4 regions of the Azospira sp. APE16 genome follow, and region 4 is predicted to be linked to each of the others. Evidence: predicted binding sites of a transcription regulator. Region 4 holds the regulator's gene; each other region holds the start of a gene.
The links. Region 4 encodes sigma-54, which starts transcription at its own class of promoters, with help from an activator protein. Its sites were predicted from a motif close to TGGCACGCTTNCTGCTNA; they were not measured.
Positions count from the first base shown of each region.

Region 1 (3,227 bases), 890 kb from region 4:
TCATCTGGGCGGCGGTGCGCACCAGGCCCTGGGTATGGGGATGGTGGCTGCGGTGGTCGCCGGAGATGTCCAGGGCGCCGAGGAGCTTGCCGGACGGATCGAGGATGGGGGCGGCGGCGCAGGTGAGGAAGGTGTTGCGTTCGAGGAAGTGCTCGGCGCCGTGGATTTCCACCGCGGCGCCTTCGGCCAGGGCGGTGCCGATGGCGTTGGTGCCCCGGTGCTGCTCGTGCCAGGAGGCGCCGGGGGCCAGGGCCACCCGCTCGGCCTTGCCGAGGAAGTCCGGGTCCCCCAGGGCATGCACCAGCAGGCCCCGGTTGTCGGCCAGCACCACCATGCTGTGGGAGGCCTGGACCTGGGCGTAGAGGTATTCCATGACCGGCTCGGCGTGGGCGACGAATTCCTGGTGGCGCTCCAGGGCCTGGCGCAGGTGCTGTTCGGAGAGGCGCGGCGTTTCCGGGTTGCGCCCCACCGGCTCCAGGCCGGCGCCGCGGCTGCGGTGCCAGGAGCGCAGCAGGCGCTCGTCCACCAGGCCGGGGGGAAGCTCGCCCTGCTCGAGAAACAGGCGTCGGGCCTGGCGCAGCAAGGGAGCGCCAGCCCGCGGGTGCGGATGGTTCATCAATGTCTCCTTCGCTCCGGCCTCTGACGGGTCGGATGGTGTGGTCCGGCGAGTATAGCCCTCTGTTTCCCCGGTGCAATGCTTTCCCCGGAAGTGTCCGGCCGGGTGTGTCATTTTGGTACAGCTGTGCCGGGACGGGACGTGCCACGGGGCGGCGGCCGCCGCTGGCGGCAGGGAGTGGTGCCATAGGAATCAATGGCTTGGGCTTGGGGGGCGGTGCTGGCACGGCCCTTGATAAGGAGAAGCCGGGTTCCCTTTTTGGAGCCTTGTTCGATCCCCATAAAAACGGAAGGAGACACCATGCTTTACGCGACCCCCGGCAGCGCCGGCGCCAAACACCAGTACAAGGCCCGCTACGACAACTTCATCGGCGGCAAGTGGGTGGCCCCGGTCAAGGGCCAGTACTTCGACGTCATCACCCCCATCACCGGCAAGCCCTACACCCAGGCCGCCCAGTCCGGCGCCGAGGACATCGAGCTGGCCTTGGATGCCGCCCACGCCGCCGCCGACAAGTGGGGCAAGACCTCCGCCACCGAACGCTCCAACATCCTGCTGAAGATCGCCGACCGCATCGAGGCCAACCTGGAAATGCTGGCCTACGTGGAGACGGTGGATAACGGCAAGGCCATCCGCGAAACCCTCAACGCCGACATTCCCCTGGCTGCCGACCACTTCCGCTACTTCGCCGGCTGTCTGCGCTCCCAGGAAGGCTCCATCAGCGAGATCGATGAAAACACCATCGCCTACCACTTCCACGAACCCCTCGGCGTGGTGGGCCAGATCATCCCGTGGAACTTCCCCATCCTGATGGCCGCCTGGAAGCTGGCCCCGGCCCTGGGCGCCGGCAACTGCGTGGTCTTGAAGCCCGCCGAATCCACCCCCATCAGCATCCTGGTGCTGGCCGAGCTGATCGCCGACCTGCTGCCCCCGGGCGTGCTCAACATCGTCAACGGCTACGGCCGCGACGCCGGCATGGCCCTGGCTTCCAGCAAGCGCATCGCCAAGATCGCCTTCACCGGCTCCACCGCCACCGGCCGGGTCATCGCCCAGGCTGCCGCCAACAGCCTCATTCCCGCCACCCTGGAACTGGGCGGCAAGTCCCCCAACATCTTCTTCGCCGACGTGGCCGCCGCCGACGACGACTTCTTCGACAAGGCCATCGAAGGCCTGGTGCTGTTCGCCTTCAACCAGGGCGAAGTGTGCACCTGCCCCAGCCGGGCCCTGATCCACGAATCCATCTACGACCACTTCATGGAACGGGTACTGGCCCGGGTCAAGGCCATCAAGCAGGGCAGCCCCCTCGACACCGACTCCATGATGGGCGCCCAGGCCTCCCAGATGCAGATGGACAAGATCATGTCCTACCTGGCCATCGGCAAGGAAGAGGGCGCCCAATGCCTGGTGGGCGGCGACCGGGCCCGCCTCGGTGGCGAGCTGGCCGAGGGCTATTACATCCAGCCGACGCTGTTCAAGGGCCACAACAAGATGCGCATCTTCCAGGAGGAAATCTTCGGCCCGGTGCTGGCCGTGACCACCTTCAAGACCGAAGCCGAAGCCCTGGAAATCGCCAACGACACCCCCTACGGCCTTGGCGCCGGGGTGTGGAGCCGGGACGGCAACACCGCCTACCGCATGGGCCGCGGCATCAAGGCCGGCCGGGTGTGGACCAACTGCTACCACGCCTACCCGGCCCACGCCACCTTCGGCGGCTACAAGGAATCGGGCATCGGTCGCGAGACCCACAAGATGATGCTGGACCACTACCAGCAGACCAAGAACCTGCTGGTGAGCTACAGCCCCAAGGCGTTGGGCTTCTTCTAAAACGTCTCCTCCCTTGGCAGGGGCGCGGCCGGTGCGGGCTGCGCCCCTTTTTTTTATGGAGCGGCTGGGCGAACTTTCCCGCCGGGCGCCGCTCTACTCAGGCATGTCCGCTCCTACCGCCCCCGCCTTCACTTTCCCCTTCGACAACAGCTACGCCCGGGACCTGCCCGGCTTCGCCGTGCCCTGGCAGCCTGCCACCGTTCCGGCCCCCCGGCTGCTGCACTTCAACCCCGGCCTGGCCCGGGAACTGGGCCTGCCCCTGACGGATGCCACGCCGGATCAGCTGGCCGCCCTGTTTTCCGGCAACGCCCTGCCGGAGGGCGCCAGCCCCATCGCCCAGGCCTATGCCGGCCACCAGTTCGGCCAATTCTCGCCCCAGCTGGGCGACGGCCGGGCCCTGCTGCTGGGGGAGGTGATCGACGGCCAGGGCCGGCGCCGCGACATCGCCTTCAAGGGTTCGGGTCGAACCCCCTTCTCCCGCAGCGGCGACGGCAAGGCCGCCGTGGGCCCCATGCTGCGGGAGGTGCTGGTCGGCGAAGCCATGCACGCCCTGGGCATTCCCAGCACCCGGGCCTTGGCCGTGGTGGTCACCGGCGAGCCGGTGCGGCGGCAGCGGCCCCTGCCCGGCGCCGTCCTCACCCGGGTGGCGGACAGCCATCTGCGGGTCGGTACCTTCCAGTTCTTTGCCGCCCACGCCGGCCCGGCCCAGGTGCGGCAACTGGCCGACTACACCATCGCCCGCCACTACCCGGAACTGGCCGGGGCGGAGAATGGGTATCTGGAATTGCTG
Region 1 is NZ_CP179682.1:3,083,542-3,086,768, reverse strand. Features, by position in the region: gene ACLSSQ_RS14665 (sigma-54-dependent Fis family transcriptional regulator) at 1-616, opposite strand, end outside; gene adh (aldehyde dehydrogenase) at 917-2,437, shown strand; gene ACLSSQ_RS14655 (protein adenylyltransferase SelO) at 2,541-3,227, shown strand, end outside.
Region 1: adh (aldehyde dehydrogenase) is a predicted target of sigma-54. The motif match lies at 837-854, and genes of this name have one in related genera.

Region 2 (3,227 bases), 1.3 Mb from region 4:
TACAGCCGATGCAGGGGTGGCCGCAGGCCACGGGCCAGGTGCCGGCGCCGGCGTCACCGAAGAGGATGGTGGGACAGTTGGCGTAGGTCTCGGGACCCTTGCAGCCCAGCTTGTACAGGCAGTAGCCCTTGCGGTGGCCCTCGTCGCCGAACTCCATGGCGAAGCGGCCGGCGTCGAAGTGGGCGCGGCGCTCGCAGTTCTCGTGCACCAGGCGGGAATAGGCGAACTTGGGACGGCCCAGCTCATCCACCGGCGGCAGCTGGCCGAAGGTGAGGAAGTGCACCACGGTGGAAAGGAAGTTGTAGGGGTTGGGCGGACAGCCGGGAATGGTCACCACCGGCTTGTCGATGATCTTGTTCACCCCCACGGCCCCGGTGGGGTTGGGGTCGGTGGAAGGCATGCCGCCCCAGGAGGCACAGGAGCCGATGGCGATGATGGCGGCGGCGTCGGTGGCGCATTCCTTGACGATGTCGATGGCGGTCTTGCCGCCCACCTTGCAGTAGATGCCGCCATCCTTGGTCGGGATGGCACCTTCCACCACCAGCAGGTACTGGCCCTTGTTGGCCTTCATGGCGGCCTGCTTGGCGGCCTCGATCTGGTGGCCGGCGGCGGCGAAGAGGGTCTCGTGGTAGTCGAGGGAGATGACGTCGAGAATCAGCTTCTCGATGGTGGGATGCTCGGCCCGCAGCATGGATTCGGTACAGCCGGTGCATTCCTGGAAGTGCAGCCAGATGACGGAGGGGCGCTTCTTCACCGCCACCGCCTCGGCCACCGCGGCCTCGGCCCCGGCCGGCAGGCCCAGGGTGGCGGCCATGGCCGTACAGAACTGGAGGAATTCCCGGCGGCCCATTTCCAGGCGCTTGGCCGCCTCGATGACGTGCTCGTGGATTTCCAGGGACTGGAGTTTTTGCTCTTGCATGGCCTCACCCTCGGTCTGTTGCCCCGTTCCCACGGGGCTATTTGCATGGTTGCGCGGGGATCGCCGCGCCCTTATTGGGGTGGGACGATTACAAGAACCGTGCCAGACAGGGCAAAACCATAACAATCAAGCAGCTACGGAACTCGCGTAAAATGGCGTTTCATAAAGTTGTAAACCTTGCGACGTCACAAAGCCGACACCTGGAAACTTTCTTTCCACTCTGCAAAGATGACAGATGCAAACAGTTCCCACCCAGGCCCTGGCGACGACCACCTCGGACACCCCTTGCCTCCAGGGCAGGCGGCAAGTGCCTCCCGGCCATGCCATGGCTGGAGGCCAGGAACGGCGCCGGCCTCCAGCCACCCCAAACCCGCATCAATCCCGGACCCGCACCGCTCCCCCGCTGCGGCAGCGGAGGCCACCGGCAGCAGCGCCGGGCCGGGGTGCTAGAATCCGGGCTCGTTGCCGCCTTTGCCGACCACCCTGACCCGCCGGGCCCGATGCCTTCCTCCCTCACTTCCCTCCTCGCCGCCACCGACATTCCGGGCCACATGCTGGTCATCGCCCTGCTCCTGGCGGCCATCTGCACCGGTTTCATCTTCCGCTTCGTCCTGCCCGCCCTGGGCCTGGGCCGCCTCTTCCGCCGCACCATCGGGCAGCTGGAGCAGCTGCGGGAGAGCGGCGGCAACCCCGATCCCCAGCAGATCGGCCGCGACATCATGGGCGCCCCGCCCCTGGCCCACCTGTGGCGCGAATACGCCCAGACCCTGCACCCGACCCGCACCGAGGCCGGCCCCCGCTGGCGCGCCACGGCCCTGGCGGAAAGCTTCCTCACCGAACAGGCCCTGGTGGATACGCCCCTGCGGGCCGAGTTCTACAAGCACCTGCCGGGCATCCTCACCGGCATCGGCATCCTCGGCACCTTTTCCGGCCTCATCGTCGGCCTCACCCACTTCGAGGTTTCCGCCAGCGCCGACGTGGTGCGGGGCAGCCTCAGGGAGCTGATCCAGGGCGTCGGCCACGCCTTCAAGATTTCCGCCATCGCCATCGGCCTGGCCATGCTCCTCACCTGGGTCGAAAAATCCCTGGTGGTGGCCCGCTACCGCCAGGTGGAACGCCTCAACCAGCTCATCGACAGTCTCTTCGACACCGGCATCGGCGAGGAATACCTGGCCCGCCTGGTGGGCGCCAGCGAGGGCGCCGCCCAGCAGGCGGCACAACAGGCCGCCCAGCTGCGCCAGGCCCTGGTGGCGGAAATGCGCCAGGCCATGGCCAGCCTGCTGGAGCAGCAGCAACAGGCCGGCCAGCGCCAGCTGGAGAACATGACGGCGGGCCTGGCCGGCGCCGTCGGCGACAGCATCCGCGCGCCCCTGGAGCGCCTGACCCAGACCCTGGAACGGATGGAGGCCCAGCAGGGCAAGGCGGTGGCCGGCGGCATCAGCCAGGCTCTGGACGGCCTGCTGGGCAATGTGGGTCAGCAGATCGGCGAACAGCTGGGACGCCAGGAGCGGGAGGCGGAGCAGCGCCAGGACCGCCTGCTGCAAAGCCTGGAAGCCACCGGCCAGCGTTTCGAGGCCAGCAGCCAGCGCCTGGAAAAAGCCATCCAGGAATCCATGGCCCAGCTGGCCGGCCAGCTCGCCCAGCAGGTGGCCGGCGTCTCCGAGGCCATCGGCGGCGGCCAGCAGGCCCAGCAGGAGCGCCTGACGGAGCAGACCGACAAGCTCATGGGCAAGGTGGCCGGCCATCTGCAGGGCGTCACCACGGAACTGAAAAATGCCGCCGCCACCCTGGAAAGCTGCGTCGCCAGCTTCAACCGGGCCGGCAGCCAGGCCATGGGCCAGCTCAGCGCCGGCGCCGAAGCCGTGCAACTGGCCTGCGGCGGTTTCGCCGCCGCCGGGCGCAGCTTCGACCACACCGCCCAGACCGTGGCCGAGGCCGGGCGTGCCATCCAGAGCGCCGCCGGCAGCCTGGCCGCCGCCAGCGCCGGCAACGGCCAGCTGCTGGAACAGCAGCACAAGGTCGGCGCCAGCCTGCGGGAACTGCTGCAGGAAGTGCAGGGCACGGTGGCCCTGGCCCAGCGGGAGGCCACCCTCAACAACGAGGTGGTGGGCCGCCTGGAAGGCGCCGCCCAGTCCCTCGCCCGGGCCGAGCAGCGGGCCGACGTCTATCTGCAGGGCGTCAGCGAGGTCCTGGCCAAGGCCCACGGCGCCTTCGCCGACAACGTGGAGCGTTCACTCAAGGCCGGCAACGCCCAGTTCCAGCGGGAGCTGGCCGAGGCCGTGGGCTACCTGAAGGACGCCATCGAACA
Region 2 is NZ_CP179682.1:1,474,501-1,477,727, reverse strand. Features, by position in the region: gene ACLSSQ_RS07200 (hydrogenase small subunit) at 1-919, opposite strand, end outside; gene ACLSSQ_RS07195 (hypothetical protein) at 1,420-3,227, shown strand, end outside.
Region 2: ACLSSQ_RS07200 (hydrogenase small subunit) is a predicted target of sigma-54. The motif match lies at 1,007-1,024, and genes of this name have one in related genera.

Region 3 (3,227 bases), 130 kb from region 4:
TTCAACCGGGCGGCGGAGCGGCTCTTCGGTTTCCGCGCCGAGGAACTGCTGGGCCGCAGCGTGGAGGAGTTCATGCCGGAGCAGACGGTGCCGATCCACCGCGCCCTGCTGGCGGAAGCGGCCGCCGGCCATGCCGCCGATGGGGCCGGCCACGGCCGGGAGATGCTGGCCCGCGCCGCCGACGGCCGCGAATTCCCGGTGGAAGTGAGCATCGGCAGCACGGAACTGGCGGGGGGCCGGGTCTTCGTCGGCATCCTGCGCGACATCAGCGAACGCAAGGCGGTGGAAGAGGAGCTGCAGCGCCTGGCCACCACCGACGGCCTCACCGGCATTCTCAACCGCCGCGCCTTCACCGCCGAGGCCGAGCGCCTGGTGGCCCTGGCCCGGCGCCACGATCACCCCCTGACCCTGTTCATCCTCGACGCGGACAAGTTCAAGAACATCAACGACAGCCACGGCCACCCGGTGGGCGACCAGGTGCTCCAGGCCCTGGTCCGCGCCATCGGCGGCGGCCTGCGCCAGAGCGACGTCTTCGGCCGCCTGGGGGGCGAGGAATTCGGCCTGCTGCTGCCGCAAACGCCGCCGGCCGGGGCCCACCAGCTGGGCCAGCGCCTGTTGCAGGCGGTGCGCCAGGTGCGGCTGCCCCTGGCCCAGGGCGAACTGTCCTTCAGCGTCAGCATCGGAGCCTCCCTCCTGGCCGGTCCCGGGGACGACCTGGTGGCCATGATGCACCGGGCCGACGCCGCCCTCTATGCCGCCAAGGCCGGCGGCCGGGACCGGCTGGCCTGGGAAGGCTGGCAGCCCCCCGCCGTCTGAGCGCACTGGCCTGGGGCGCCGGGCCCTCCGGGCGACCCAAGGCGGGGCCCGGCCCCCGGCCCCGGGGTACCCCCATTCCCGCCATTGCCGGGAAATTCCCCTAAGTCCTTGTCCGGCATGGGCTTTGCTAACCGTTATATATTCGAAAAATAACGAAGGAAAGCCGCCATGAACGACCAGCCCGTTAGCGACATTGCCGATCAACTCAGCCCCGACCGGGTCACACCCCTGCGCCTGTACCCGGTGGCGGGCATTCCCGGTCCCTTTGCCGTGGCCGCCGGCCACGACCGTCTGGCCTGGCTGGAGCGGGCCGCCGTGGCCGACGCCCTGGCGGTGGGCGCCGAGGCGGCCGGGGAGGCCCGCCGCGCCGCCGAGGAACTGAACAATCTGGCCGGCGAACGCCTGGCCGAATGGGAGGCAGAGGATGGTGGGGAAGGCAGTGGCCGCCTGCGCCTGACGCCCCGGGGCCGGCGCCTGGCCATGGTGCTGGTGGCCCTGGCGGAGGAACGGCAACTGCTGCGCCAGCGCTGCGGCGGCCACTTCGATGCGGATCTGCAGCTGCTGGAGCGGGTGGCGGTGCGCACCAGCGCCCGCAACCAGTTCTTCGGCCGGGTGCAGGCGGTGGAGCGGGGGCCCCTGCTCGATCAGGTGCTGCTGGCCCTGCCCGGCGGTCGCCTGCTGCGGGCCAGCGTCACCCCGGAGAGCACCCGCTGCCTGGGCCTGGCTCCGGGCCAGGAACTGGTGGCCCTGGTCAAGGCCTCGGCCACCCTGGTGCTGGGTAGCGGCGAAGGCAGCGACTACGCCGACTACAACCGCCTCGGCGGCATCGTCCAGCGCATCCAGGAAAGCGGCGAACGGCGGGAGATTGTGGTGGACCTGGGCCACGGCCTCACCGGCGTCGCCAACGCCGGCGCCGACCTGGCCGAACCCTTCGCCCCGGGCCAGCCGGCCTGGATCGCCTTCCGTCCCTCGGCCGTGCTGCTGGGTCTCGTCAGCTGAAAAAAAGCGGGGAAGGGGCCGGGTGTCGCAACCCCGTCCCGTTCCCCGCCAACACTCCGCTGGAGTGGGCTCGACGCAATATTTCGGCTACAGGGAGCGCAGGAAGGCGAACAGTTCCTCCCGGGCTTCCCGCGGCAGGCGGCGGAAACGTTCCCGGGCGCTGCGGGCTTCGCCGCCGTGCCACAGGATGGCCTCGCTCAGGTCCCGGGCCCGGCCGTCGTGCAGCAGCTGGCTGTGTTCATTGATCTCGGCGTAGCGCCCCAGGCCCCACAGGGGCGCGGTGCGCCACTGGCGGCCGCTGGCCCGGTAGTCGGGGCGGCCGTCGGCCAGGCCCTCGCCCATGTCGTGCAGCAGCAGGTCGGTGTAGGGGTGGAAGATCTGCCGCGCCAGGGCCGGCCAGGGCGCATCCCCCGTCTCCAGGGCGGGGCGGTGGCAGACGGCGCAGCCGGCGGCGGCGAAGCGGGCCTGGCCCCGTTGCACCGCCTGCCGCTGCCCTTCCGTTTCCCCTTGGCGCCGGGGTGGCGGGGCCAGCAGGCTAAGGTAGGTGAGCAGATCCTGCAGCTGGGCGGCGGAGAGTTCCGGGCTGCCGCCGGAGACGGCGATGCGGCAGGCCTCCTGGCGGCGGGTGCAGTTTTCCGCGGGGAACAGGGGCGAAGTGATGCCCAGGTCTCCCACCATGGCGCCGGCGATCTGCTGGGCTAGGTCCGGCATGTTGGCCTTGAGACCGAAGCGTCCCGCCGCTGCCTTGCCGGCCGTCACCTGCCAGACCTGGTTTACCGCTCCCTTCACTCCGTCCGGCTTGGCCTCCCGGGCCATCTGCCGGAGAGTGGCGGCGGGCACTGCCTGCAGCAGGCCCAGGCCGAACACCGGCGGGCCGACCCGGGGTGAAGTGAGGGCATCGTCCAGGGTGCCGTAGGCCGTTTCGCTGAAAATGATCCGGGGCCGGCGCAGGCGCACCGGGGTGCCGTCCGCCAGCTTCTCCTCCCGTTCGATCCAGCGGATGGCGGCCCGGCCTTCGCCGCGCACGCCGGCAATGCCTTCCTCGTTGAGCTGGTCGCCGTAGGCCGGATGGGGCAGGGGGCCGCCGTGGGGGCTGCGGCCCGGCACGGAAAGGCGCACCAGCATGGACTGCATCTTCTCCCCCTCCCGTTCCGGCGCCTTGCCGCGGCCGTTCTTGGGGTGGCAGGAAATGCAGGCCAGCCGGTTGTAGAGGGGACCCAGACCGTCCACCTCGCTGTCCTTCGCCGGGGCCACCACCCAGTTCTGGGCGAACAGGCTGCGGCCCCGCAGGAAGGATTGGCTGGTGGCTTCGTCCAGCCCGGGCAGGGCCTGGGTGAAGGCTTCCCGGCCCGGGTCGGCGGCCAGGGCCGGGGCCGCCAGGGCGGCGGCGAGGAGCAGGGTCAAGGGTTTCA
Region 3 is NZ_CP179682.1:308,394-311,620, forward strand. Features, by position in the region: gene ACLSSQ_RS01580 (diguanylate cyclase domain-containing protein) at 1-816, shown strand, start outside; gene ACLSSQ_RS01585 (TOBE domain-containing protein) at 985-1,815, shown strand; gene ACLSSQ_RS01590 (di-heme oxidoredictase family protein) at 1,903-3,227, opposite strand, start outside; gene ACLSSQ_RS01595 (ABC transporter substrate-binding protein) at 3,225-3,227, opposite strand, start outside.
Region 3: ACLSSQ_RS01585 (TOBE domain-containing protein) is a predicted target of sigma-54. The motif match lies at 930-947, and genes of this name have one in related genera.

Region 4 (3,227 bases):
TGCTGGGCCCCAACGGTGCCGGCAAGACCACCTGTTTCTACATGATCGTCGGGCTGGTGCCCTCCGACGGCGGCTCCATCCAGCTGCAGAATCAGGAAGTGACCCACTTTCCCATCCACAAGCGGGCCCATCTGGGCATTTCCTACCTGCCCCAGGAGGCCTCCGTCTTCCGCAAGCTCAACGTGGAGGAGAACATCCGTGCCGTGCTGGAACTGCAGAAGCTGCCCAAGCACGAGATCGACCTGCGCCTGGAGGAACTGCTGGAAGAGCTGCACATCGGCCACATCCGCGCTTCCAATGCCGCCGCCCTGTCCGGTGGCGAGCGCCGCCGGGTGGAAATCGCCCGGGCCCTGGCTACCTCTCCCCGTTTCATCCTGCTGGATGAGCCCTTCGCCGGCGTGGACCCCATCGCCGTGCTGGAAATCCAGAAGATCATCCGTTTCCTCAAGGACCGCAGCATCGGCGTGCTCATCACCGACCACAACGTGCGTGAGACCCTGGGCATCTGCGACCGGGCCTACATCATCAATGAGGGCCGGGTGCTGGCGTCTGGCCGCCCGGATGAGATCGTTTATAATGAAGACGTCCGAAAAGTATATCTGGGCGAGAGCTTCCGTCTCTGACGAGCCCAGTCTCCGAGTCTTTCCCTCAACCCGCTCATTGCCGCCGGCCCCTTCGGCCCCGGGTCCATGAAACCAACCCTCCAACTCAAACTCTCGCAGCACCTGGCCCTGACGCCACAGCTGCAGCAGTCCATCCGGCTGCTGCAACTGTCGACGCTCGAGCTGGAGCAGGAGTTGGAGAAGTATCTGCTGGAAAACCCCCTGCTGGAGCGCGAGGACGAGAACTACGAGCCCTCCTACAGCGGGAGCGAAGGCGAATACGCCGGCAGCACGGCCGAGGCCGCTGCTGAGAGCCCGGGGGATGGCGGCGAGTCCAGCGAGGGGGCCGACAGCCACGGTCCCGAGGAAGTGCGGGAAGAGCCCCGGGACAGCCTGGGCGAAGGCGAGGACTGGTTTGCCGAAGGCAGCTACCCTTCCGCCTCCCGCGACGAGGACGAGGATTCCGACTTCCAGGAAGTGCAGGCCGCCAACACCTCCCTGCGCGACCACCTCAACTGGCAGCTGGGCCTGATGCAGCTCTCCGAGCGGGACCGGCAGCTGGTCAGCTTCCTGATCGAGGCGCTGGACGAGGACGGCTACCTGACCCAGCCCCTGGAGGAGCTGCAGGAAGCCCTGCCGGAAGAGCTGGAAATCGACCTGGACGACCTGCAGATCGCCCTGCGCCACCTGCAGCACCTGGACCCGACCGGTGTCGGCGCCCGCACTCCGGGCGAATGCCTGGCCCTGCAGCTGGAAGCCCTGCCGGCCGACGAGGTGCGGGACCAGGCCCTGAAGCTGGTGCGCCATCACCTGGAACTGCTGGCCGGCCGGGACTTCACCAAGCTGAAGAAGCTGCTGGGCTGCGACGACGAGCGCCTGCGCGCCGTCACCAACCTGGTAAAGAGCCTCAACCCCCGGCCCGGCGCCCAGTACGCGCCCCTGGATGCCCGCTACATCACCCCGGACGTGGTGGTGAAGAAGGTGCGCAACCAGTGGACCGCCAGCATCAATCCGGACGCCTACCCGCGCCTGCGCATCAACCGGCTCTACGCCGAGATCCTCTCCAAGCAGCGCGGCTCCAGCCTCTCCGGCCAGCTGCAGGAGGCCCGCTGGCTGATCAAGAACGTGCAGCAGCGTTTCGACACCATCCTGCGCGTGTCCCAGGCCATCCTGGACCGCCAGCGCCAGTTCTTCGAACACGGCGAGGTGGCCATGCGTCCCCTGGTACTGCGGGAAATCGCCGAAACCCTGGGCCTGCACGAATCCACCGTCTCCCGGGTGACCACCCAGAAATACATGGCCACCCCCCGGGGCATTTTCGAACTCAAGTATTTCTTCGGCAGCCACGTGGCCACGGATACGGGGGGCGCCTGTTCGGCCACCGCCATCCGGGCCCTGATCAAGCAGCTGGTGGCGGCCGAAGACCCCAAAAAACCCCTTTCGGACAGTCAAATATCCGAAATTCTTGGCCAACAAGGCATTGTTGTGGCGCGTCGAACCATTGCAAAATACAGAGAAGCGCTCAACATTTCGCCGGCCAACCTACGCAAGTCCATCTAAAAAAGGAGCGAGCCATGAACCTGCACATCACCGGACATCACCTGGAAGTCACCCCGGCGATCCGCGACTACGTCACTGCCAAGCTGGAGCGGGTTACGCGTCACTTCGACAGCGTCATCGACGTCAACGTCATCCTCACCGTGGAAAAGCTGAAGCAGAAGGCTGAAGTCACCGTGCGCGTGCCCGGCAAGGACATCCACGTGGATGCCGAGGATGCCGACCTGTATGCCGCCGTGGACACCCTGATCGACAAGCTGGACCGCCAGGTGCAGAAGTACAAGCAGAAGGCCCAGGATCACCACCGCGACACCATCAAGAATCACATCGAAGAGTGATCTGATTCCCTCTCCGGGACTGGGACGAAAGGCATAGGCGGCGGGGTCGTTTTCCGTTATGATCCCGCCACTTTTCGCCTGGTATCCTGCCTGAATCCCAGTCTCCAACCGGCCCTGCCGCCGCCATCCCGCTGTTCGGGGAAGGTTCCCGCCCCATGGATCTGATCGCCAAACTCCTCCCTCCCGCCCACATCCTGCTGGACCTCGAAGCCAGCAGCAAGAAGCGGGCATTCGAGCAGGCCGGACTGCTGTTCGAGAACAACCTGGGCATCGCCCGGGCCACGGTTTTCGACAGCCTCTTCGCCCGGGAAAAACTGGGTTCCACCGGCCTCGGCCAGGGGGTTGCCATTCCCCACGGCCGCATCAAGGGGCTCAAGGATGCCGCCGGCGCCTTCATGCGCCTGTCCGTCCCGGTGCCTTTCGATTCCCCCGACGGCAAGCCCGTCGGCCTGATGTTCGTGCTGCTGGTGCCGGAACAGGCTACCGAGCAGCATCTGCAGATTCTTTCCGAGCTGGCCCAGCGTTTCTCCGACCGGGCCTTCCGCGAGGCCCTGGGCGCCTGCGACAACACCGACGACGCCCACCGCCTGTTCACCGACTGGGGGAACCATGCGGCAAATCTCCATCAGCCAGCTGTTTGAGGACCACCAGGACAAGCTGTCCCTGACCTGGGTCGCGGCCCAGGGTGCCGAACGCTCCATCGAGATCCGGGAGCGGGGCAACTACGGCG
Region 4 is NZ_CP179682.1:179,102-182,328, forward strand. Features, by position in the region: gene lptB (LPS export ABC transporter ATP-binding protein) at 1-623, shown strand, start outside; gene ACLSSQ_RS00905 (RNA polymerase factor sigma-54) at 690-2,162, shown strand; gene hpf (ribosome hibernation-promoting factor, HPF/YfiA family) at 2,177-2,497, shown strand; gene ptsN (PTS IIA-like nitrogen regulatory protein PtsN) at 2,653-3,138, shown strand; gene hprK (HPr(Ser) kinase/phosphatase) at 3,107-3,227, shown strand, end outside.